2 regions of the Weizmannia acidilactici genome follow, and region 1 is predicted to be linked to the other one. Evidence: a T-box and tRNA genes for the amino acid it is inferred to sense, from the RefSeq annotation. Region 1 holds a T-box; the other holds one or more tRNA genes.
The links. The T-box of region 1 lies ahead of GBH70_RS13980 (tryptophan--tRNA ligase). A T-box ahead of a tRNA ligase gene usually reads a tRNA of that ligase, here a tRNA-Trp.
Positions count from the first base shown of each region.

Region 2: it has a tRNA-Trp gene. The T-box ahead of GBH70_RS13980 (tryptophan--tRNA ligase) is inferred to sense a tRNA for this amino acid. The anticodon was not compared.

Region 1 covers NZ_BKZR01000045.1:12,958-24,457, reverse strand. The annotation lists gene GBH70_RS13980 (tryptophan--tRNA ligase) at 175-1,176, opposite strand; T-box leader at 1,404-1,612, opposite strand; gene GBH70_RS13975 (ISLre2 family transposase) at 1,808-3,172, opposite strand; gene GBH70_RS13970 (ABC transporter ATP-binding protein) at 3,617-4,261, shown strand; gene GBH70_RS13965 (ABC transporter permease) at 4,381-5,217, shown strand; gene GBH70_RS13960 (sensor histidine kinase) at 5,214-6,323, shown strand; gene GBH70_RS13955 (response regulator transcription factor) at 6,320-6,934, shown strand; gene GBH70_RS13950 (Gfo/Idh/MocA family protein) at 7,365-8,600, opposite strand; gene GBH70_RS13945 (nucleotidyltransferase family protein) at 8,979-10,022, shown strand; gene GBH70_RS13940 (glycosyltransferase family 4 protein) at 10,019-11,236, shown strand; gene GBH70_RS13935 (YyaL domain-containing protein) at 11,217-11,500, shown strand, end outside.
Region 2 covers NZ_BKZR01000011.1:66,644-78,143, forward strand. The annotation lists gene pflB (formate C-acetyltransferase) at 1-1,433, shown strand, start outside; gene pflA (pyruvate formate-lyase-activating protein) at 1,534-2,280, shown strand; partial or broken gene GBH70_RS05935 (glutathione-dependent formaldehyde dehydrogenase) at 2,323-2,723, opposite strand; partial or broken gene GBH70_RS17785 (hypothetical protein) at 2,763-2,849, opposite strand; gene GBH70_RS05940 (NADPH-dependent FMN reductase) at 2,998-3,531, opposite strand; gene GBH70_RS05945 (DUF6241 domain-containing protein) at 3,557-4,090, opposite strand; gene GBH70_RS05950 (DUF2705 family protein) at 4,239-5,219, opposite strand; gene GBH70_RS05955 (ABC transporter ATP-binding protein) at 5,216-6,127, opposite strand; gene GBH70_RS05960 (GDSL-type esterase/lipase family protein) at 6,124-6,927, opposite strand; tRNA gene GBH70_RS05965 (tRNA-Leu) at 7,395-7,477, opposite strand; gene GBH70_RS05970 (LLM class flavin-dependent oxidoreductase) at 7,614-8,627, opposite strand; gene GBH70_RS05975 (zinc-dependent alcohol dehydrogenase family protein) at 8,765-9,892, opposite strand; tRNA gene GBH70_RS05980 (tRNA-Leu) at 10,120-10,202, opposite strand; tRNA gene GBH70_RS05985 (tRNA-Cys) at 10,213-10,286, opposite strand; tRNA gene GBH70_RS05990 (tRNA-Gly) at 10,292-10,366, opposite strand; tRNA gene GBH70_RS05995 (tRNA-Gln) at 10,370-10,441, opposite strand; tRNA gene GBH70_RS06000 (tRNA-His) at 10,450-10,525, opposite strand; tRNA gene GBH70_RS06005 (tRNA-Trp) at 10,536-10,609, opposite strand; tRNA gene GBH70_RS06010 (tRNA-Tyr) at 10,615-10,699, opposite strand; tRNA gene GBH70_RS06015 (tRNA-Thr) at 10,708-10,783, opposite strand; tRNA gene GBH70_RS06020 (tRNA-Phe) at 10,787-10,862, opposite strand; tRNA gene GBH70_RS06025 (tRNA-Asp) at 10,884-10,959, opposite strand; tRNA gene GBH70_RS06030 (tRNA-Met) at 10,974-11,047, opposite strand; tRNA gene GBH70_RS06035 (tRNA-Val) at 11,057-11,132, opposite strand; tRNA gene GBH70_RS06040 (tRNA-Glu) at 11,148-11,222, opposite strand; tRNA gene GBH70_RS06045 (tRNA-Ser) at 11,239-11,331, opposite strand; tRNA gene GBH70_RS06050 (tRNA-Asn) at 11,339-11,410, opposite strand; rRNA gene rrf (5S ribosomal RNA) at 11,418-11,500, opposite strand, start outside.

The sequences.
Region 1 (11,500 bases):
TTGCCTCCGTGCAAATGAACATGTTTGTCGCCGCCGGCCGCGGAGCCGCCTCACGGCCCCGCCGCCAGCGCCATCCAAAAGAAAGGCTTTCATCGCCGCCCCCATCAGCGGTTCATTAATTCCCGCGGAGACCCGAACGGTTTGCAACGGGCTGGTACCACGGCAGGCCGTTTTTTATAAAAGGCGGCCGATTTTTTTGCGGATGTCGTTCATGAACGGACGGGCGATTTCACGCGCTTTTTCCGCGCCTTCCGCCAACCACTTGTCGAGCTTCGCTTTGTCGTCGATCAATTCGCGATAGATGCGGCGGGGTTCCACCAATTTGCGGTTTAAGAGTTCAAACAACATGTTTTTCACTTCGCCGTAACCGATGCCTTCCCGATAACGGCGAGCGAGCGCTTCGACTTCTTCTTTTTCCGCAAAACCCCTGTAAATATGAAACAACGTCGATTCTTCCGGATCTTTCGGTTCTTCCGGCGGCTTGGAATCGGTTTTAATGCGGAAGATCAATTTTTTCAACGTCTTTTCGTCGCTGAAAAGCGGAATGACGTTACCGTAACTTTTGCTCATCTTGCGGCCGTCCAGACCGGGGATGACGGCGGTCGCTTCATCGATGAGCGCCTCCGGCAAGCGGAAGGTCTCGCCGTAGGTGCGGTTGAAGTTTTCCGCGATGTCCCGGGCGATTTCCACGTGCTGAATTTGGTCTTTTCCAACGGGGACGAGGTCGGTTTTAAACAAGAGGATATCGGCCGCCATCAGCACGGGATAGTTGAAGAATCCCATGTTCACTCCGGTATCGGGATCACGCCCCGCTTTCAAGTTTTCCTCGACCTTCGCTTTGTAGGCGTGGGCGCGGTTCAACAGCCCTTTGCTCGCCAGGCACGACAAAATCCACGTCAGCTCGAAAATTTCAGGGATGTCGGATTGCCGATAAAACAGGACTTTATCGGGATCGAGCCCGAAAGCGATCCAAGCGGCCGCGATCTCATAAGTGCGGTCGTGGAGTTCTTTCGGATCGCGCATCGTCGTTAACGCGTGGTAATCCGCGATGAAATAGACGGGCTTGACGCCGGGCTCTTGGGTCAGCTCGATGGCCGGACGGATTGCGCCGACATAGTTGCCGATGTGCAAATCGCCCGTCGGCTTAATTCCCGTTAATACAATTTTTCCTTCCATTTGCAATCAACCTCCTCGAAACCTCTATTTTGAACGGCCCCACGGTTTATGCGGGATCAACAAGGAAGAAGCGGGTTCAATTTAGAGGCGAACCGGTTTAAGGAATTCTTTCGACGATCGGAACCTCCCGGAAGAGTCGAGCGCATTCCTTTGCAGGAAGCGGGTATTCGGCAACGCGTGGGGGTTCCGATTGTTTGCCCCGTTAAATAATGGAACCCCCGCCCTGAAAAAAGGACGGGGGAACCCGTGGTGCCACCTTCATTCGTTCATCGCGAACGCGCTCGTTGTCATAACGGTTTGAACCGCCGACGCCTACTGAACGTTCGGGTCGGAGCTCGGAAGCCCATTCGGCGAAACGGATATACCGGCTTTCCACCCGCCGCCGGCTCTCTATCATACCCGGATTTCGCTTACTCTTCTTCGTCATCGCTGATGCCTTATGTTCGATTGTGCGCCATCCTACAACGATGCACTTCTTTTGCTCAGTAATCTTAAGCCAAGTTCGGCGAAAAGTCAAGGCGTTGCCGGGAAAAGATGCAGTCAAGCTTTTGTGGGCATCTTTTTTGTACAATCCATTTTGTAAGCGCTCTTCTATTTTCTTGGTCTTCTTGCTTTAGATCTCTCCAAGTTTTTAAAAACCGATCAGCCCTTTCAAAGCGCGGTGAATCATCGTGCCTGAAGATTGTTTCATATAGGGGATGTTGTCGCGTACATCATTTACGATTTGCTTGGTCAGCCTTTTACGGGTTTTGGTCTCTGGAGCCTTACGACCCGAACCGTTTGTTTCACGGTTCGGCACCCATTGCCCAAACCACGTTTTGACCTCCAACCGATCCTTGTCGGCAATTATCCATTGGGTCATCGCCTCTACACCGGCTGCACTCCAACTGCGCCCCTGTTTGAGGCGAGCCGCAAATTGGCTCATCAAGCCTTCCGAAGCCCCCATCGTGCACAGCCTGTGCGTGTCTATCCCTTGCGCTTCGAGCCACGCTTTATAATCCCGTAACGCTTCTTTATGATTCGTGATATACGCGATGAACGCCTCCAGCTTTGTTTCGCCTTCCGGTGTAGCCATCGTTCCCACGGCACTGTTCAACTCCACGATCAACCGCTCCGGATCATTCTCGTTCAGCGCCCGTCTCATCGTGGAATAGCGCGGATGATCTTTCATGATTAGATGCAAATCGCGGGCGACATGGAACCGATCCAAATGATAAAACGCCCGGCCCTTGAAGTCATCTTGGCAAGCCGAAATCCAACCGGCTCCATCCCCGTTAATGACCAACTTCGTTTTCGTCGCGTCATAGTCGTAGTGCTGCTCCAAGAAGCTTTCAAAGCCTTCCCAAAACGGCTCGGAGCCCGTGTGGAAATAGTGCCGTTTATTCTTCAATTTCCGCCGTTTGGAGCCGTCTTGTTCCCAACCCGTATGGACTAAAGCGATCTTAAGTTCTTTCGCCTTTTTCTTCTTGCCGCCCTTTTCTTTTTGCTGTTTCACAAATAACCCGTCCACCTCGACAAAAAGCACCTCAGGCGCGGGTTGTTTGGACTTCGGCTCACACACCTCGGATGCGAGGAGATGCTGACGCAACGCTTCGTGGCTCATGGGGGCATACCCTAAGAATGTCTCCAATTGCTTCACGGCGTGGCGGTAAGACGGACCGGCCACGGCCAAGGCCATTGCCCATTGTTCAAGAAGCGGGCTGAATCCCTTGCGGCCGTCAAAAGCCAGATACTGATCCAATAAAGCGATATAACGACCATTTTCCCGGTCTTGATAATAGTTGCGTTTGATGGTCAACGGACCGAACATCGTATCGATGTGAACGTCGCGCCGATCTTTCAAGCGAAAGCGACGTTTATCCCGCGCTTCGGCGATTTCGGCATCCATCTGTTCCAAAACCATCGTCAAAACCTTGCCAAACATCTCCTGTAACACCTGAAAGACATGGCGTTCAAGCTCTTCTAAAGTCGGGTATTTCGGGTTATAATGTCTCATGTGAGGGCCTCCTTTGTACGGTTTTTTTGGACAAACTCATTGTACAAAAAAGAGGCCCTCATTTCTTGTTTTTCCTGCTTTCTCTTACTGAACGATCGCCTGATGGCCTTGGTGGCTAGGACTGGATGAAGATCATCTGCTCCTAGCCATCAAGGTCTATTTATTTAACTAATATTACCATTTATTCCTTTCCTTGCTCCCACAATTATTTTACTCCTACCCGGGAAAAGAGCGCCCATCGTCCGGCGCTCCGTGAAAGGGCGCCGGAGCGGAGGCAGGCTTCGGGGCTCCTCATAAAGCCGCTGGCTGCGCGCTGATGAGGCCCCTGGATGAAGGCGTCAAAGATCGCCCATGAGGTGACATTTGTCATGATGAACGGATGACAACCCCCACTGGCCGCCGTGTGGCCTATTTTTTTATGCTGGCGATAAAGGAGGGGGACCGATGTATCCGGTCGTGAAATTAGAGAAAGTGACAAAGATCGAAAAGGGAAAGACGATTCTCGACGATCTCAGCTTTGAAATCGAAAAAGGCGGCGTGACGGCGCTCGTTGGACCGAACGGCGCGGGCAAAACGACGCTCCTCTCGATCTTGCTCGGCATCAGGCGGCCGACGAGGGGAAACGTGACGGTCGCCGGCCGCCCGCCCGGCCATCCGGAAGCACGAGTCAAAATCGGCGCGGTTTTTCAGGAAGCACCGTTCATTGATTACATCAAAGTCCGGGAGATGATCGACCTATGGCGCGCCTTTTACCGAAAGCCGTTAACGGCGGATGCGCTCATTGAAATGGCCGGTTTGAGCGATGTCGCCGATCAATACGCCCGTCGGCTTTCCGGCGGTCAGAAGCGCCGGCTTGAGTTTGCGTTGGCGATGGCCGGCGATCCCGACATTTTGATTTTGGATGAGCCGACGAACGGGATGGATGATGCCGCAAAAACGCGTTTTTGGGAGATCGTTTGCCGTCTAGGACGAAGCGGAAGAACCGTCCTTTTCACCGCCCATTCAGCTGAAGAAGCGGCGCGGTGGGCGACGCGCCTGATCGTATTGAACGCCGGGCGGCTCGTTGCCGTCGGGGAGCCAAGCGCCTGATAGGCCCGTTTGGAACGGGCGGGACACCCACCGACTTGGACGGCCGCGGATTGGAATGACCGGACCTTGCGCGGGATCGAAACAAAGTAAACGAAGATGGGAAGGAGCCATGGGACGGGATGAAGCGGTCGACGGGGAATACCGCCGCCATCGAGGAATTTGTGCGGCTCAAGCCTGGCTGCGAGAAACCCAGGAAGCAAAGGAGGGGAAGAATGGTGCGCGCGACGCTGTATTTATGCCGCATCGAGCTGTTGAAAACGTTTCGAAATCAATATTTTATATGGCCGTCCTTGTTTTGGCCGTTGTTGTTTTATTTTATCTATACGGATGTCGTGGCGGTTCCGAATCGGTACGGCGGCGTCCGTTGGGCGGCGTTTTTTCTCATGTCGATGGCCTCATTCAGCATCCTGGCCCAGTCGCTCAGCGGGTTGAGCCTTCGTTTCGCCCAGGAAAAGGAAAGCGGATGGGCACGCCGGTTATGGATCACGCCGCTGCCGAGAGGCGGGCACCTGCTGTCCAAGATATTCGCGCAAATGGTGCTTAACGCCTTTATCCTTTTGTTCATTTTTCTCGCCGGCGCAGTCGTCAACGGCGTCCGCCTGCCGGTCGAGGCATGGATCGGTTGCTTTGTATGGCTTTGGTCAGGCGGTTTGACCTTTATGGCGCTCGGCCTTTTTATCGGAACGGCGGCCAACGCACAATTGTCGAACGCTTTAACCAACGTTTTGTATCTCGGGCTCGCCTTGGCGGGCGGGTTATGGACGCCGCTCCCCTATTTACCCAAAGCCTTGCAGGCGATCGGCGTATGGCTCCCCTCCTTTCGCTACGGGGACGGAGCCTGGCGGCTGCTGTCCGGTGAAGCGCCGTCCGCCATGGATATCGGACTCCTTGTTGTCTATTTTCTCATTTTTGTCGTATTATCGATTTATAGCCTTGCAAGAAAGAAAGAGGGATGAGCGTGTGGCAGCGGCTTCGCGCGGAATTAAACCCGCTCATCTGGCTCGTCTATTTGTTTTTTCCGGTGTGCGATTTGATCGGCCGACCGTTTTCCGAAGCGGTATATGGTTACGCCGCCTTGATTCTTTTTGTCTATTTCTACCGAAAGAGCTACCAGGATTGGGCGATTCGCTTTCGCTATCTCTTCCTTCAATGCGTCATCATCGCGGCGTTCACTTGGCTATATGGAGCCGAATATTTTTCCTTGTTCATCTATCCGGTATCGCTCTCAGGAAACGACCCGCGTCCGAGGACCAGTTACTATGTTTATGCGACGGTGTTTTTCGCGGTTGCCGTTCTTTACAGCTTCGGCCGCATTCCGCACGATGTGAATTTTTTCTTGAGCAGCGTTCCGACCATTCTGATGTTGCTTTTGATGCCCGTGGTTGTGCGCTCGCTATCTCAATACATAAGAGTGGCGAATGAACTGGAGGCGGCGAACAAAAAGATTCAAGCGCTGGTCAAACAGGAAGAACGCCAGCGCATCGCCCGCGATTTGCATGACACGCTCGGCCAGTTGCTGTCCATGATGGCGTTAAAAAGCGAACTGGCCGGTAAACTGATCGATCGCGATCCGGAACGGGCAAAGCGGGAAATTGCCGACGTTCATCAAACGGCGCGCGCGGCGCTAAAAGATGTCCGCCACATTGTCAGCTCGATGAAAACGACGTCGTGGGACGACGAAATCCGCTCGGCGCGGGAGATCTTAGATGTGGCGGGCATTGTCTGCCGCTATGAGCGGACGGGCCTGCCCCGGTGGTCCCCTTTAAAAGAAAGCATATTAAGCTATATTTTGCGCGAGCTCGTCCATAACATCGTGAAACACAGCCGCGCGAAGACTTGTTCCATCATGATCCATCACGAGCCTGAAACCATTTTTCTCATTGTCGAGGATGACGGAATCGGATTTTCAGAAACATCGAGCGGCGGCAGCGGCATCATCGGGATGCGGGAACGGCTCGCCATGGTGGATGGCGCGCTCGTCTATGAACCGACATCCCGCGGCACGCGCGCCGTTATTACGGTACCCGTGACAGCGGCGCAAGCGGGGAGGCGTTCAGAGTGAGGGAGAGAATTCGCATCGTCATCGCGGAAGATCAAGGCATGCTGCGCAGCGCGATCGCCACGCTCCTCAATTTGGAAGACGATTTGGAAGTGGTCGGCGAAGCGTCGGACGGCGCCGAAGCGTTGGCGTTGATAGAGGACAAGAAGCCGGACGTTTGCCTGATGGACATCGAAATGCCGGGCATGAACGGGCTGGAAGTGGCCCGCCGATTAAAAGAAATCGGCGCGGAGACGAAGGTCATCATCGTGACGACGTTCGCCCGCCCCGGTTATTTCTGCGCCGCTTTAGAGTCGGGCGTCCACGGCTATTTGCTCAAGGATACGCCGAGCGATGAACTGGCCGAAGCGATCCGCCTCATCCATAACGGCCGGCGTGTGTTCAGCCCGGATTTATCCTTTGAGTGGATCAAAGCAGAGCCGCCGTTGACGGAAAGGGAGTTGCAAATTTTGCAGTTGGCCGCGGCCGGGAAGACGTCCGCCGAAATCGCCGGCGCGTTGTACCTTTCCAACGGGACGGTGCGCAACTACATGTCCGAAATCTTGCAGAAGCTGGGTGCGAAAAACCGTGTGGAAGCGATCGCGATCGCCAAAAACAACGGATGGCTGCCCTAAAAACCGTTTCCGTTCTTTCAAAGTATCAACTGCAACGCCGTCATGTTTTAAGAGCTTTGGCCGCTTTATAACGCATCGTCTTGAAAAGATTTCTTGAGACGGGAATGAAAGGCGTCGGCGATAATTTACGCTTTTAAAACAGCCTCGTTCGGCAGCGCCTCGTGGACACGCAAGCCGCCGCGACGGCCGGCATGTCGTTCCTATCATCGACATGGAAGCGTCGCATGCGGGAAAGGATCTTTTCTTTTTCTTTGCGTAAAAATGGTTTCGTTCGTTCCTCCGTTTCAAACGCAAAAACCGCCAACCCCTAATCGGTTGGCGGTTTTTTACGTGATTTTGCTCAAAACGGCCCGTGTGGCACGATTCGATCAGGCTTCTCCGCACAAGCCGTCCCGTCTGTTCGCAAACAGTCTCCCGCGCCGCGCGGCTTTTATTCTTCACACCGCCCCGTCGAAGCCGTACAGGCCTCGGCTAAGGCCAAATCCGCCACGGCATCGGCGGGCGTCACCAGTCCGCTCCAATCAGAGTCTTGGATCATCCGGCACACCTCCAGAAAGCGGGCCTGCGCCATCGCCTCATACCAACTCTGCCGATCCGTGAGTTCCAATGTCCGCCGATAGGGCCGGCGGCCGGCTGACAAGTGTTTTGAATGGCCGGATGCCGATATTGACGCCGCTGCTGCCCGGACTTTTTCGACGGCCTCTGCTGACGGTTGGGTGGGCACGGCGTCGAGCAGAGCGTCGATCCAGTCCGCCTGTCCCGCCGTCAGCGTACCTTCGATATACAGCCGTTGGGGAATCCAACCGTCGAGCACGATTCGGCCTTGCGCACAGTAGACATCCCATTGCGTCGACTCGGGTGCGTCCGAGTCCATGACGAAACCGTGGTAGTAGTGGACCGGGATGTACTCATGAGGAGACGGAGCCCCTGTCTTTTGCCTCGTGTTTTGTCCTTCTTGTAAATCATCCCGCCCTGTCCGATCGCGGTGAAGCACGCTCGCCCACATGCGCGACGATTCTCCGTTGGCTTCCGTTAAGGCGAAGCCTTGGGCTTCTACGGCGTCGCCGAACCAATGGCGGCCGACTTCAAAGAAGTGAACGCCGTGTTCGATGAAGAGCCCCCCGCTCCGTTCACGGTCCCAGAACCAATGGCCGGATGCGACGCGGTGTGCGCTGTTGCGCAGACTGGCGTGGTATACCCGGCCCAGCAGGCGGTGGCGGATGATCTTTTCAGCCGCTTCCACCAGAGGGTTGTACCGCAAAACCAGGTTGACGGCGAATGCGCGCCGCTGTTTCTTCGCGAGCCGGGCAAGATTTTCTAAAGCGGTTGCATTCAGTGCGCCCGGTTTCTCCACAAGCAGGTGTTTGCCCCGCTTGAGCGCCAGTTCGCCGAGCGGCGCATGAAGGCGGGGCGGTGTGGTCAAGATCACCACGTCGATATCCGGATCCTCGATAAGCTGGGAAGCTTCCCGAAACTCGCGCGGGCGTCCGGCCTCGGAGCGGTGAAGGCGATAGGCGCTTATTACGCTTTGGCGTTTTTCGTCCGTGCGGCCGGCGACGGCTGCCAATTCAAATTCAGGCAACGGGGCGAGCGCGCCGGCTAGGAATGTCGCAAAAGCGCCCGCGCCGGCAATGCCGACGCGATAGGGCGGATGCGGAGTAGGCATCGGCGTCTTCACCTCCCTCCATTCTGCATAATATACCACATTATGTCGACAACATGAATGGTCAAGCAGACACGGACCGCCGTAATCCCAGTTTGAGAGCCGTTCCCGCCAAGGACGGTTAGGCGGCCGAGTTGAAGCCAGACAAGGGATCAGCAGGACCGCGGCGACGCCCAGCGCCAACGACGGTAAGGGGAAATACCGGGTGTCAAAGCGTTTGACTTGCCATTCCATGGGAATATTATGTATACTATTAGCATCCAGAACTGTTGAGTGCTAATAAAAGGTTTTCACAAGCCTCACGTCTTTTATTTTCTCATTCATACATCTGTTTCGGTCTTCGTACGGCACGAATCTCGAATCTAATGGAGGGATGGCAAAATGAAAGCATTGCTTTTAGCCGGAGGTTTGGGCACTCGACTTCGTCCTTTAACCGAAAATTTACCGAAGCCGATGGCGCCCATCGCGAATCGCCCTTGGTTGGAACATCTCATCACCCATTTGCGTGAACAAGGCGTCGACCACTTTGTCATGGCGGCGCGCCACTGCTCGGATGTGATTCGTCGCCATTTCGGCGACGGCCGCCGCTGGGGAGTGAAGATTGAGTACGCGGTTGAACCGTTCCCCATGGGGACGGCCGGAGCCATCAAAAACGCGGAACGCTTCTTTGATGACTGCTTCCTGGTGTTCAACGCCGACATCGTCCATCTGCCGGAGCTGATCCCGCTGCTCGAATTTCACCGCCAGCACGGCGGCATCGCCACCATTGCCTTGACGGAAGTGGATGATCCGACTTCGTACGGGGTCGTCGAACAAGACGATACCGGACGGATCCTTCGGTTTGTTGAGAAGCCCCGTCCTGAAGAAGCGCCGTCCAACCGGATCAATGCCGGCTTGTACATCCTCGAGCCGGACGTCTTCCGATATATTCCGGCGCAGCGCGAAGTTTCCATTGAACGCGAAACGTTCCCGCGTTTGATTCAAGAAAGTGCCGGCGTCTATGGCATGATCAGCCGCGGCTACTGGCGCGATATGGGAACGCCGAGCCGTTACCGCCAAGTTCATTGGGATGTGCTCGACCGACGGTTTCCCCTTCCCATGCAAGGACGTCAGGTTCAGCCCGGTGTATGGGCAGGGGAAGACGTCGAATTCGGTAAAGGGGTGCTGTTCGTGCCGCCGGTTTTGATCGGCAACAAAGTCAAGATCGGCGACCAAGCGGTGATCGGTCCTTATGCCGTGATCGGCGACAATTGCCGCATCGGCGCCCGCGTCCATTGTTCAAATTCCATCTTGTGGGATCGTTCGGTCGTACGCGACGGCAGCCGTCTCAGCAACAGCATTTTCGGGTACCGGACCGTGGCGCCTGCCGGCGAGGTGTTCAAAAATTCGATCATCAACGATCCCGGAGAGGTGATGCAAGCATGAAGCGGATTGCCTATGTCAGCACGTATCCCCCGCGCCGCTGCGGCATCGCCACGTTCACCGAGCATCTTCGAAGCAGCGTGTGCGTAGCCGGCAGCCGGCGCGACGACGACCCGGTGATCGTGCTCTATAACGAAAACGACGGAGATGGGGCCTATCGGAACGATCCGAAGTTCTGGCCGCTGGCGGCTGAAGACCGCTCGGCGTATAAACAGATGGCGGAACGGGTCAACCGCAGCGATGTGTCGGTCGTGGTTTTGCAGCACGAATTCGGCATTTTCGGCGGCGAAGCGGGTGAATACATATTGGATTTCATTCACGCCTTAAAAAAACCGCTCGTCACGACGTTCCACACCATCTTTGCCGATCCGCAGCCGCCTTATCGGCGGATTCAACAAGAAATCGCCGACGCAAGTAACGCGATCGTCGTCATGAATCGCCGGGCGATCCCGTACTTAACCCATGCGTTTAACTTGCCGGAACAAAAAATCATCTACATTCCGCACGGCGCTCCGGAACCGCGCGACGAGGAGCGCGATCAACTCCGGAGCGAGCTCGGATTTGAAGGGCGCAAAGTCCTGTTCACCTTTGGATTGCTCAACCGCGGCAAAGGCATTGAATCGGTGATCCGCGCTTTGCCGGGTGTCGTCCGTGAAGTGCCGGAGACGTTGTATGTCATCGCCGGCCAAACGCACCCCGAAGTGAAAAAGCGCGAAGGGGAAGCGTATCGCGAGGAATTGCAGGACATGATTCGCCGCCTCGGGCTGGAGGCGAATGTGCGGATGGTCGATCGCTATGTCAGCGAGGAAGAACTGGTCGCTTACTTGACGGCGTGCGACCTTTACATCACGCCGTATCCCGGCATGCAGCAAATCACGAGTGGCACGTTGGCCTACGCGGTCGGCGTCGGCCGTCCGGTCCTCTCGACGCCCTATGAACATGCCCGCGATCTGCTGCGCGGGTGCGAGGAACTACTGCTGCCGTACAACGATATCCCCGCTTGGGAGCAGCAACTCCGCCGCTTATTGTCCGATGACGCGACGATGCGGCATTGGGAGGAGAAAATCAGAGAGATCGGCGCGAACACCTACTGGCCACGCGTCGGCGGGCAATACCTCCAGCTGTTTGAACGGCTCAGCGGCGAAACGGACGGCCATGAAAAAGCGGCAGAACGATGGGAAGGTGAGGTGAAGCCCGTTGTCTCCGTCAGTCGTTAAGTTCGATCATTTGGAACGCATGACTGACGACACGGGGTTGCTTGAGCACAGTTTAGGGCGCATTCCGCGCCGCCGCGAAGGGTATTCGACCGACGACAACGCGCGAGCCATCTGTCTGTGCCTGGAGTGGCTCGATCTGTTGGGAGACGATGCGCTTGACGAACGCCGGCGATTATTCCGGCTGCTGGACCGGTATTTAGCCTTCTTGCTCTGGGCGCAAAGGGAGGACGGTTGGTTTCAGAACAACTTTTATTTTGACCGCAC
Region 2 (11,500 bases), on a different contig from region 1:
GCCGCACCTCCACTTTCCTTGATATTTATATTGAAAGGGATTTGAAAAACGGTGTCCTGACAGAAAGGGAAGCGCAGGAACTCGTTGACCATTTCGTCATGAAACTCCGCCTTGTCAAATTTGCAAGGACCGAAGAATACAACGAACTATTCAGCGGCGACCCGACATGGGTTACGGAATCGATCGGCGGGATGGCACTGGACGGCCGCACGCTCGTTACAAAAAATTCGTTCCGCTTCCTGAATACGCTCGACAACTTAGGCCCTGCGCCTGAACCGAACTTGACCGTGCTGTGGTCGACAAAACTGCCGGATAAATGGAAACAATATTGCGCGAAAATGTCAATTAAAACGAGCGCCATCCAATACGAAAACGATGACTTGATGCGTGAAGAATACGGCGATGATTACGGTATTGCCTGCTGCGTATCGGCAATGCGGATCGGCAAACAAATGCAATTCTTCGGCGCCCGTGTAAACTTGGCAAAAGCTTTGCTGTATGCCATTAACGGTGGCATTGATGAACGACTGAAAGTCCAGGTTGCGCCTCCTTACCGGCCGATTACTTCAGAATATCTGGATTATGATGAAGTTATGGAAAAATACGACCGGATGCTTGACTGGCTTGCAGGCGTATACGTCAATGCAATGAACATCATCCATTACATGCATGACAAATATTCTTATGAACGGCTTGAAATGGCGTTGCATGACCGCAAAATTTTGCGCACAATGGCATTCGGCGTTGCCGGCCTGTCCGTTGCAGTTGACTCTTTAAGCGCAATTAAATATGCGAAAGTCAAAGTTATCCGCGATGAAAACGGCCTTGCGGTTGACTATGAAGTCGAAGGTGATTTCCCGAAATACGGCAACAACGACGACCGTGTCGACGAAATTGCTGTAAACCTTGTAAAAACGTTCATGGAAAAACTGAGAAAACATCCGACTTACCGCAATTCGGTTCCTACTTCTTCTATCTTGACGATTACTTCAAACGTTGTATACGGAAAGAAAACGGGAAGCACACCGGATGGAAGGAAAGCCGGAGAACCGTTTGCGCCAGGCGCCAACCCGATGCATGGCCGCGATACGCATGGTGCAGTCGCCTCGCTGAGCTCTGTTGCGAAACTGCCTTATAAATATTCGCTGGACGGCATTTCCAACACGTTCTCCATCGTGCCGGAAGCTCTCGGACATGAAGAAGATACACGCGTATCCAACTTGGACGGCATGTTGGACGGTTATATGGCGAAGAAAGCGCATCATCTGAACGTCAACGTCTTGCATCGTGAAACATTGCTGGATGCAATGGATCATCCGGAAAAATATCCGCAATTAACGATCCGTGTATCCGGATATGCAGTTAATTTCATTAAACTGACAAGGGAACAACAATTGGAAGTCATTAACCGTACATTCCATGAAATGATGTAATCGATAAAAACAAAGGGCGGCATGCACTCCATGCCCCCTCCCCTTTTTTGAAGCCTGAACTTGTGGAAGTCCAGAAATCTAAAAGAAGGATTTGATTTTTATGAAAATCTCAACGAGTATTCATTCGACCGAATCATTTGGAACCGTCGACGGCCCTGGAATCCGCTATGTCGTATTCACGCAAGGCTGCCCGTTGCGATGCAAATTTTGCCATAACCCGGATACTTGGAAAATAAACGAAGGCAAAGAAATGACCGTAGATGAAATTATGAAAGACGTGCAGGACTATTTGCCTTTTATCGAAGCTTCCGGCGGCGGCATTACAGTCAGCGGCGGCGAGCCTTTGCTGCATATCGATTTTCTGATCGAACTGTTTAAAGCATGCAAGGAGATTGGCGTCCATACGTGCATTGATACAGCAGGCGGAAATTTTTCCCACAGCACGCGGTTTATGAAAGGCCTGGATGAATTGATGAAATATACGGATCTTGTATTGCTGGACATAAAACATATTGACCCCGAAAAGCACAAATGGCTGACGGGCATGTCTAACGAGCATATTCTTGATTTTGCCCACTATCTGTCTGATAAACACATCCCGGTATGGATCCGCCACGTGCTCGTTCCGGGTGTGGATACCGATAAAGATTTGTATAAAACATCCGATTTCATCCACTCGCTTCCAAACGTTGAAAAAATCGAAATCCTTCCGTACCACAAGTTGGGCGTATACAAATACGAAGCTCTCGGCATCGACTATCCTTTGAAGGGGATCGAGCCGCCGACAAAAAAAGAAGTGGCACATGCAGAGTATATTTTAAAACGGGAGTTTGAAACCGTAAAGTAAACCGAAAAAGTGCCGGTGTACAGAACACCCGGCACTTTTTCATTACGGCTTCAGTACGACTTTAATGCAATGATCTTCATGGTCGTTAAAATTTTATACGCATCGCTAGCTTTGCCGAGCAATATTTTATGGGTGACAATTTCATTCTGGTCAAACTTTTTTCTCCAAATATCGATAAAAAGTTTCGTCATGTAGTAGAGAGCAGGCGCCTGCCCCATTTTTAATGTAATATTTCGTCCAAACAACCTGCCGAGCGGAGACGCATTATAAATCGACCCACCTATACACACTTGTCAGCTGGATCGTGCCGAATTTGCGGTCCGCTTCCATTGCAATCTGGATGGCACTGATCGTCCCGCCCTGAAGCTTGAGTTTCTGTTCAATCGCTTCAATTGCCGATTTTTTCCGTCCATACCGGCACAGTCAATGACCACATCCGGCCCGACTTCTTCGACAATCCCCATTGGTTCATGTCCGATGATAAATCCCGGCCGGACCGGCAATGTGCCTTTATAAATATGAAAATCCGACCCGCAAATCATCCGCCGATGTATCCATCGAAATATCATCCTGTTTTTTGATAACCGGATCGCCCAACTTCATTCACCAAAATATCTTTCGCGCCTTGAACCGTAACTGCTTTCACACTTATAACCCCCCCGTATACTGGCTATCAATGTATACCCTTCTTTTCTGCTTATGTATACGAGGAAATGTTTATTCCAAGCCTTTTTTCAGCTGCAAAAGCTCCCGGGCAAGCCGCCTGATGCGCGCCTGGATATCGGGGTTTAAAATTTCATTGTCTTCATTAAAATCATCATCAAGGATAAACACATTCCGGACGGCGCAAGTTGCTTTTAAAAACGATAAAACCGGCTTCAGCTGGTACTCGGCAACCAAAAAATGCTTATCCGATCCGCCGTTTATCACGATGCCGCAAACCTTGGACTGGAAAGCATCCCGGTGCAGATGGTCGAGCAGATTTTTCAGAGCGCCGGTAATGGACGCCTGGTAAATCGGCGAACCGAAAACAAGGATATCTGCATCCAACAGCTTGTTTACGGCCTCGATAGTGTCGTCATTATAGTAGGAAAGTGGAAACCCCTTAACAAATTCCACCTCGTAATCTTTTAAATCAAGCAATTCTGTTTCCACATTCGGATCTTCGGCTTTTGCAGCCATCAGCACTTCATAAACGCCGATCGATGTTTTCTCGCCGGTAAGCGAGCCTGATACGCCTAAAATTTTCACTTTCTCCACTTCCTGATGCTCATGATTATTTAAAATTTTTCTTAATGTATGCCGCTTCTTCGGCCGGCGTCAACAGCCTCTGTGCTTTTCCGATATTGCCGTGCTGGTAGGACCATACTTCATTATGGGCTTTGACCGCATTGCTGAAGTCACCTTTTTCCCACGGTTTTAAAATCCTAAGAAGCATGTGCTGCAGTCCGGGATCCCCGAAATTTTTGTTTTGGATGGCCATATATAATGCGTCCACCTTATCCTTCGTAATTTCGGAAACACCCCATTTTTCGCTTGCCTCCACTTTTTGATGCGTCATATTATGTACTTCCTGTACCAATTCATCCTCGCTCATGCTGCTGTATGCCGGCATTTCGTTTTTCGGCGTCTTCTGTCGGAAGCTTGCTTTGATCACGGCTTTCGCTTCCGTTTCTTCCTCCGCTGCCGGCTTTTTCGCGGGTGCCGCCTCTGTGGCGATGGCTTCCCCTTTATTAAAGTAAAAATAAGTGACGCCTGCAATAAACATGGACGCAGCAATCCCCATTCCAACGATAAACCGTTTAATCACAGCATCTCCCCCTTTTGTTTTGCCATAACGGATTTCGCCCCGCTCTATAAAAAATCCTGCTTTATCATTTTATTAATGGTACTGTTCATTTTTACTGTTTTTCTCTGAATTTCACTTTGTTTTCACAGTAGTCCCGCAAATGCCGCGTCTAATAAACATCCCGTTTCATAAACACAACGAAAGAAACAATGAGAGAAAATACAAGCCAGACAGAAAGGACAGCTATTGAGAAGCCGAGCGTCATTCCTTCAACCGGTGGGCTGGACCCGTTTACATAATTGGTCAGCTGGAGATTTACCATAAACAAATATTTCGCGCTCGGCCAGGCGGAAACCATATTCGTGAGGATGGCGCCCGCGATTAACGATGACAGCATGATCCCCATCACAGCAGCTGTGCTTCGCAAAAGGACGGACAGCATAAACGTGAGACTTCCGGCCACAACACAAACAAACCAGGCAAGGCCGAGCTCCATTAACAAATACGACCATTGCGGAACCGAATGCACATGGGTTGTTAATAATTCGTTTCCTTTTGTTGTAAAGCCCGTCAGCATCGGCAGGTTCCATCCGCTGTAACCGAATACGATCCCGGAAATGGCATACGTCAAAACCGCCGTACATAATAAAATAAACGAAACCGAGAGCAGCATCGCGATATATTTGCTGAGGAGGATTTTCCATCTTTTGACCGGCCTTGTCAAAAGCAATTTGATTGTCCCTCTACTTGTCTCGGAAGAAACGATATCGCTCGCCGCCACCATTACAAACAGCGGCAGAAGCAGGCCGATTGCATTTTCGATAAACACCCGCATAAACGTCGGGGCACCCGGCGCGTTCGGGTTAATATTATGGTTTAAATAATACTGTTCCTGGCTTAATGTAATCCGCAAATATTTTTTAAAATCATCGGAAAGGCTTGCAGAACCAAGCCGGTTTTGTGTATCGACAATCTGCTTTTGGAGCTGGACCCTCCAGTCGCTTGTCCCCATTTTTTCCTGTAGTGATTTCGATTCTTTGTACTGTGCATACGTAAAAATTGGAACAAGGCAGGCAATGATCAGGATAATTACAAGGATTCGCTTTTTCTTCCACAGCTTAAGCTGCTCATTATAAATCAACTTGGTCAACGGTGTTCGCCCCCTGTCAGATCCAAAAATAAATCCTCAAGCGCCGGCAGCACAGCCTTCATTTCTTTTACCTCTACCCCGTTTTCAACGAGCTTCCGGTTCCACCCGGCGATTCTGCCTTCATCATAAGGGGTGGCCAAAATACAGCCTTCCCCTTCCGTAACCTGCGTTTCTTCTGCAAGCAGGGCGCGCGCTTTTTCTAGAGGCTCTGCCTTCCAAAAGATGCGCTCTTTTTCGGCAAGCAGCTCGTGGACGCTTCCTGTACGGATCACTTTCCCCTCGTTAATAATGGCGACCTTATCGCACATTAACTGCACCTCGCCCAACAAATGCGATGAAACGAGCACACTCATGCCTTCCTTTCCCGCCAAAGAACGGATAAATTCGCGCATCTCCCGGATGCCGGCAGGGTCCAGGCCGTTTGTCGGCTCATCCAGAATCAATAGCTTCGGGTTCCCAAGCAGCGCCTGTGCAATGCCGAGCCTTTGCCGCATGCCGAGCGAATATGTTTTCACTTTGTCGTGGATGCGCGCGCTTAAATCAACAAGTTCCGCGACTTCGTCAATCCTTTTTTTCGGAATCGACGGATCCATCCTTGCAAAATATTCAAGATTTTCATAGCCGGTCAAATACGGGTACATTTCCGGATTTTCTACGATGCAACCGAGATTTTTCATCGCTTCCGTAAACTCGGTCTGTACATTTTTGCCGGCGATTAAAATTTTTCCGGAAGTCGGGCGGATCAATCCGGTCAGCATCCGGATCGTCGTCGTTTTCCCCGCCCCGTTTGGCCCGAGAAACCCGAACACCTCCCCGGGCCTTACTTCGAAGCTGATGCCTTTAATGATTTCTTTTTTGCCGATTTTTTTATGGACATCAATCACTTGAAGCGCCGGTACATCCGTCATTTTGCATCCTCCTCGCTAAAATGGATCAGGGAAGCAACGCGCTCTCCGATCAGCTTGTACCCGGCTGTGTTCGGATGGAATTTGTCGCTGTACAAATAGTCGTTTGTATTCAATTCAAAAAGGTCAAATGTCGGCACATAGACGATTTTCGGGTAGCTTGCCGCAAGAGATGCAGAATCAAAATTCCACTGTCTGACAATGGCCGACGTCAGTTTGGAACGCTTCAGGTCAATAAACGGATTATAAAGCCCTATATGATAAACCGTTGCCGTTTTGTTGGCCGCTCGGATTGCGGCATAAATCTGCTTCAAGTTGGCCAAATACGGCTTTTCCAATTTTTGAATGTATGCTTCATTCAAATGATCGAGCGCCTCGCCGCCCTGGAATAAATCATTGCCGCCGATTGTGAGCAAAATGATATCGGCATTCCGGAGTTCGCGCCTGATTTGTGGCTTGTTGATCTGTTCAAGCAGCCCGCTAGAAGTAAGCCCTTTAATGCCGTTATTTTGCAGCAGAATTTTCTTTTTCGTTTTTTTCTTTAAATCATCCGCGAGATAGCCGGCATACCCTTTTCCCGACGTATCGCCCGTGCCCCTTGTCAGCGAGTCGCCAATTGCCGTGATGACAATTTGCTTTGTATTGCCGGCTTTTGGCGTGTCCGCACCCGTTCCGGATTTTTCCACCTTTACAGATTTTGCTTCTGTCGTTTGGTCTATCAGCACCGTTCCCAGCCCTGCCAGGAAAAAAAGCGCCGAAACGAAGGAGACAATCGAGATGGCGGAAATCAAATGCCTGTTCATTTGACCATACCTTTCTTCTTTATATACATACAGGATAGCAAAGTGGAAGGAATTTTTGAAATGGGGCGCTTTAACGGAAACCAAAAGCAACATGAATACGTGCACGGCCGGAGCCGGACATGTGGAATACAATATTCATTTTTGTTTTTGAAAAATAGGATTATAATGTGGTTAATGAAAGGTACAGCTTCATCGTATATGCAGTCAAATACGTTTTTCGGGGAATAAAAATAGCAGTTTTGATGAATATACTGCTTGTGGCGCGGGCATATTTGGGTGGCTTGGGTTTAATATAGCGTTAATTCCAACCGTATTACGAAAAAGTATTAACCGGATGGGAATCAGCTCTTATATTGTTATTTCAGAACTTTCATATCAACCATTTATTGAATAATGTATTTCCCCTTAACAAGAAAGGGGACTTTAAAAGCCCGCTAACATGATTGCGGGCTTTTAACAAATAAGTATACCGGTGGTCGGGGTCGAACCGACACGGGATAAACCCACACGATTTTGAGTCGTGCGCGTCTGCCAATTCCGCCACACCGGCAAAATATAATGTGCTGATGGAGATCACTTATATAATTATAACCAGATCTAAAAAATTGTCAACCGGATTTCAAAAAAAGATTTTACAACATCATAACCTGCCCGTTCCGGATTTTCTCCGAAACGGGCTTTTTTCCTTAATCCTGTTTCAGCCCGGCCAGCAATTCATAAGAACGGAGCCGGTCTTCATGGTTGTATATATGTGAAACAAACATCAATTCATCCGCTTCTGTTTCATCAAGTAAATCCTGCAACTTATCTTTAATTGTCTCTTTCGAACCGATAAACGCATATTCGAGCTGGCGCCGCGCCATCTCTTCCTCATAAGGCGTCCAAATGCCTTCCATGCTGTTGACAGGAGGTTGGAGCTGCTGTGATCTTCCCCGGATCACGCCGAGGAAAAACTGGAACAGGCTCGTGGCGGTCCGCTCCGCTTCCTTATCCGTATCCGCCGCGATCCCATTGACGCAAAGCAATACATACGGCTCCTTCAAATAGGCGGACGGCTTGAAATTTTCCCTGTAAATGTACAGAGCATCAAACAGCTGCGCTGGCGCAAAATGACTCGCAAAAGCAAATGGCAACCCGAGCTTTGCAGCTAGCGTCGCGCTGTACGTACTTGACCCGAGAAGCCAGACAGGTACCTCAACGCCTTCTGCCACCACGGCCCGCGCGTAAGTCCGTCGCTCTTGTTCTGTAAGAAAATAGTTCATCAGCTCCTGGACATTGTTTGGAAAATCCATTTCACTGCCCTTTAAATTCCGGCGGAGCGCTAACGCTGTCAGTTGGTCTGTTCCCGGCGCACGCCCAAGCCCGAGGTCAATCCTGCCCGGGTAAATCGAACCAAGCGTCCCGAACTGTTCCGCCACAACCAGCGGCGCATGGTTCGGAAGCATCACCCCGCCAGACCCGACGCGGATCGTATTTGTACCGGATGCAATATATCCAACTAAAACAGCTGTGGCAGAACTGGCCACACCTGCCATATTATGATGCTCCGCCAGCCAAAAGCGCTTGTAACCCCATTTTTCCACATGCCGGGCGAGATCCAAGCTATTTTTAAAAGAATCCGCAGGCGTTTTTCCTGCCAATATCGGGATTAAATCCAAAACAGAAAATGCAATGTCTTTCAGTTCTTTTCGATTGCCCATTGTCCGCTTCCTTTCAAAAACTATTAGAAAGATACATATATTGTAAAATAGCATCTCCCCAATCGGAAGCAATATGCTTTGCCAGCTGTTTGTGCTCTTTGCATAAAGTGAAAAGCTGATTTTTAGAACCAACTGGGTTACTCAAATTTAATAATAATCCTCGATGAATCCCCTTTTGCCAATTTATCGAACCCTTCATTAATCTCTTCCAAAGTTATAAAATCGCTCACCAATCGGTCAACCGGCAAGCGGCCGTTTTTAAACAAATCGATAAAATGGGGAATATCCCTTTCCGGAACACAACTGCCAAGATATGACCCTTTCAAAGTCCTTTCCTCTGCCGTTAGCGTAACATACGGGAAAGAAAAATGATGTTCAGGGTGCGGCAATCCCGTTGTGACGGTTGTACCACCGCGTTTTGTAATCCCGTAAGCCACTTCCATCGCCGTCACTGCCCCCGCCGTTTCAAATACATAATCAAGCCCGCCGCCGGTTGCTTCCAGGATTTTCTTCACAACATCAGCATTTTTAGAGTTAAAGACATCCGTTGCCCCCAACTTTTTCGCCTGTTTTAATTTATTTTCATTAATGTCTACAGCAACCACACGGCTGGCCCCCGCGGAAACAGCCCCGATCAATGCACTTAATCCAACGCCGCCCAAGCCAACAACGGCAACCGTGCTCCCTAACTTTATGCGGGCAGTATTAACAACTGCGCCTACGCCTGTAATTACAGCACATCCAAAAAGAGCCAGTTTTTCAAATGGAATATCTTTGTCCACTTTAATTAAAGAACGGCGCGACACAACAGCGTATTCAGAAAAAGCGGATACGCCGAGATGGTGTTTCACATCCTTTTTTCCTACATGCAGCCGGATGCCGCCCCCGATTAATGTGCCTGCCGTATTTGATGCCGCCCCTGTTTCACATAACGCCGGGCGCCCCTCCTTGCATGGCAAACAATGTCCGCAGCTTGGCACAAAGACACAGACAACATGGTCACCCGGCTCCAGGTCAACCACACCTTCGCCTGTTTTTATGACTTCACCGGAAGCCTCATGTCCCAGCGCCATTGGTAAAGGCCGCGGTCTGCTTCCATTCACGACCGACAAATCTGAATGACATAAACTGGCCGCCTTCATTTTGACTAATACTTCCCCATATTCTGGTTCATCCAGCTCCAATGTTTCAATTTTAATCGGTTTGCTTTCTTCATAAGGCACGGGTGCACCCGATTCCCACAGTACAGCAGATTTAATTTTCATTTCTTCATCTCCCCAGGAAATTCAAGGCATTATGTAATATTATTCCGATTATTATATAACAATGAAATTTTAATTTATATTTCGTTTTTTGTAAACGCTTTTATTCTTTATCTTTCTATACAAACTTGAACTTTCCTATGCCACTGTACATTTTGTTATAAAAAAAACAGCGCCTGTTCGTATTTGGGCGCCGTTTTTATTCATTACGATTAAGTACGATTAAGTTATACCGGTGGTCGGAGTCGAACCGACACGGGATAAACCCACACGATTTTGAGTCGTGCGCGTCTGCCAATTCCGCCACACCGGCAAAATATTGATGGAGGCGGCAACCGGAATCGAACCGGTGATAAAGGTTTTGCAGACCTCTGCCTTACCTCTTGGCTATGCCGCCATCAATGGAGCGGAAGACGGGACTCGAACCCGCGACCCCCACCTTGGCAAGGTGGTGTTCTACCGCTGAACTACTTCCGCATACTGGGCCAGCTGGATTCGAACCAGCGCATCACGGAGTCAAAGTCCGTTGCCTTACCGCTTGGCTATGGCCCAATCAAGTATGGGGCGGATGGTGGGAATCGAACCCACGAATGCCGGAGCCACAATCCGGTGCGTTAACCACTTCGCCACAACCGCCATTTTAAAGTGGCAGGGGCAGTAGGAATCGAACCCACACTGGAGGTTTTGGAGACCTCTGTTCTACCTTTAAACTATGCCCCTGTACATGGTGGAGGGGGACGGATTCGAACCGCCGAACCCTGAGGGAGCGGATTTACAGTCCGCCGCGTTTAGCCACTTCGCTACCCCTCCATATTGCGTGGTGCCGGCCAGAGGACTTGAACCCCCAACCTACTGATTACAAGTCAGTTGCTCTACCAATTGAGCTAGACCGGCCAGTGGTGGCTCGGGACGGAATCGAACCGCCGACACAAGGATTTTCAGTCCTTTGCTCTACCGACTGAGCTACCGAGCCACGTTTATGTATCAAAGTGAATGGCGGTCCCGACGGGACTCGAACCCGCGATCTCCTGCGTGACAGGCAGGCGTGATAACCGCTACACTACGGGACCTTCTATTATGTAAATTGCGGGGGCAGGATTTGAACCTGCGACCTTCGGGTTATGAGCCCGACGAGCTACCAGACTGCTCCACCCCGCGATAATAATATGGTGGAGGATGACGGGATCGAACCGCCGACCCTCTGCTTGTAAGGCAGATGCTCTCCCAGCTGAGCTAATCCTCCTGAATATGTAAGAAATGGTGACCCGTACGGGATTCGAACCCGTGTTACCGCCGTGAAAGGGCGGTGTCTTAACCGCTTGACCAACGGGCCAATGTATAAGTAATAATGGCGGAGAGCAAGGGATTCGAACCCTTGAGACAGCTTTTAGCCGCCTACACGATTTCCAATCGTGCTCCTTCGACCTCTCGGACAGCTCTCCATCATAACTCCGCAGGTAGGATTCGAACCTACGACCGATCGGTTAACAGCCGATTGCTCTACCACTGAGCTACTGCGGAATATCTGGCCCGGCAACGTCCTACTCTCGCAGGGGGAACCCCCCAACTACCATCGGCGCTGGGAAGCTTAACTTCCGTGTTCGGGATGGG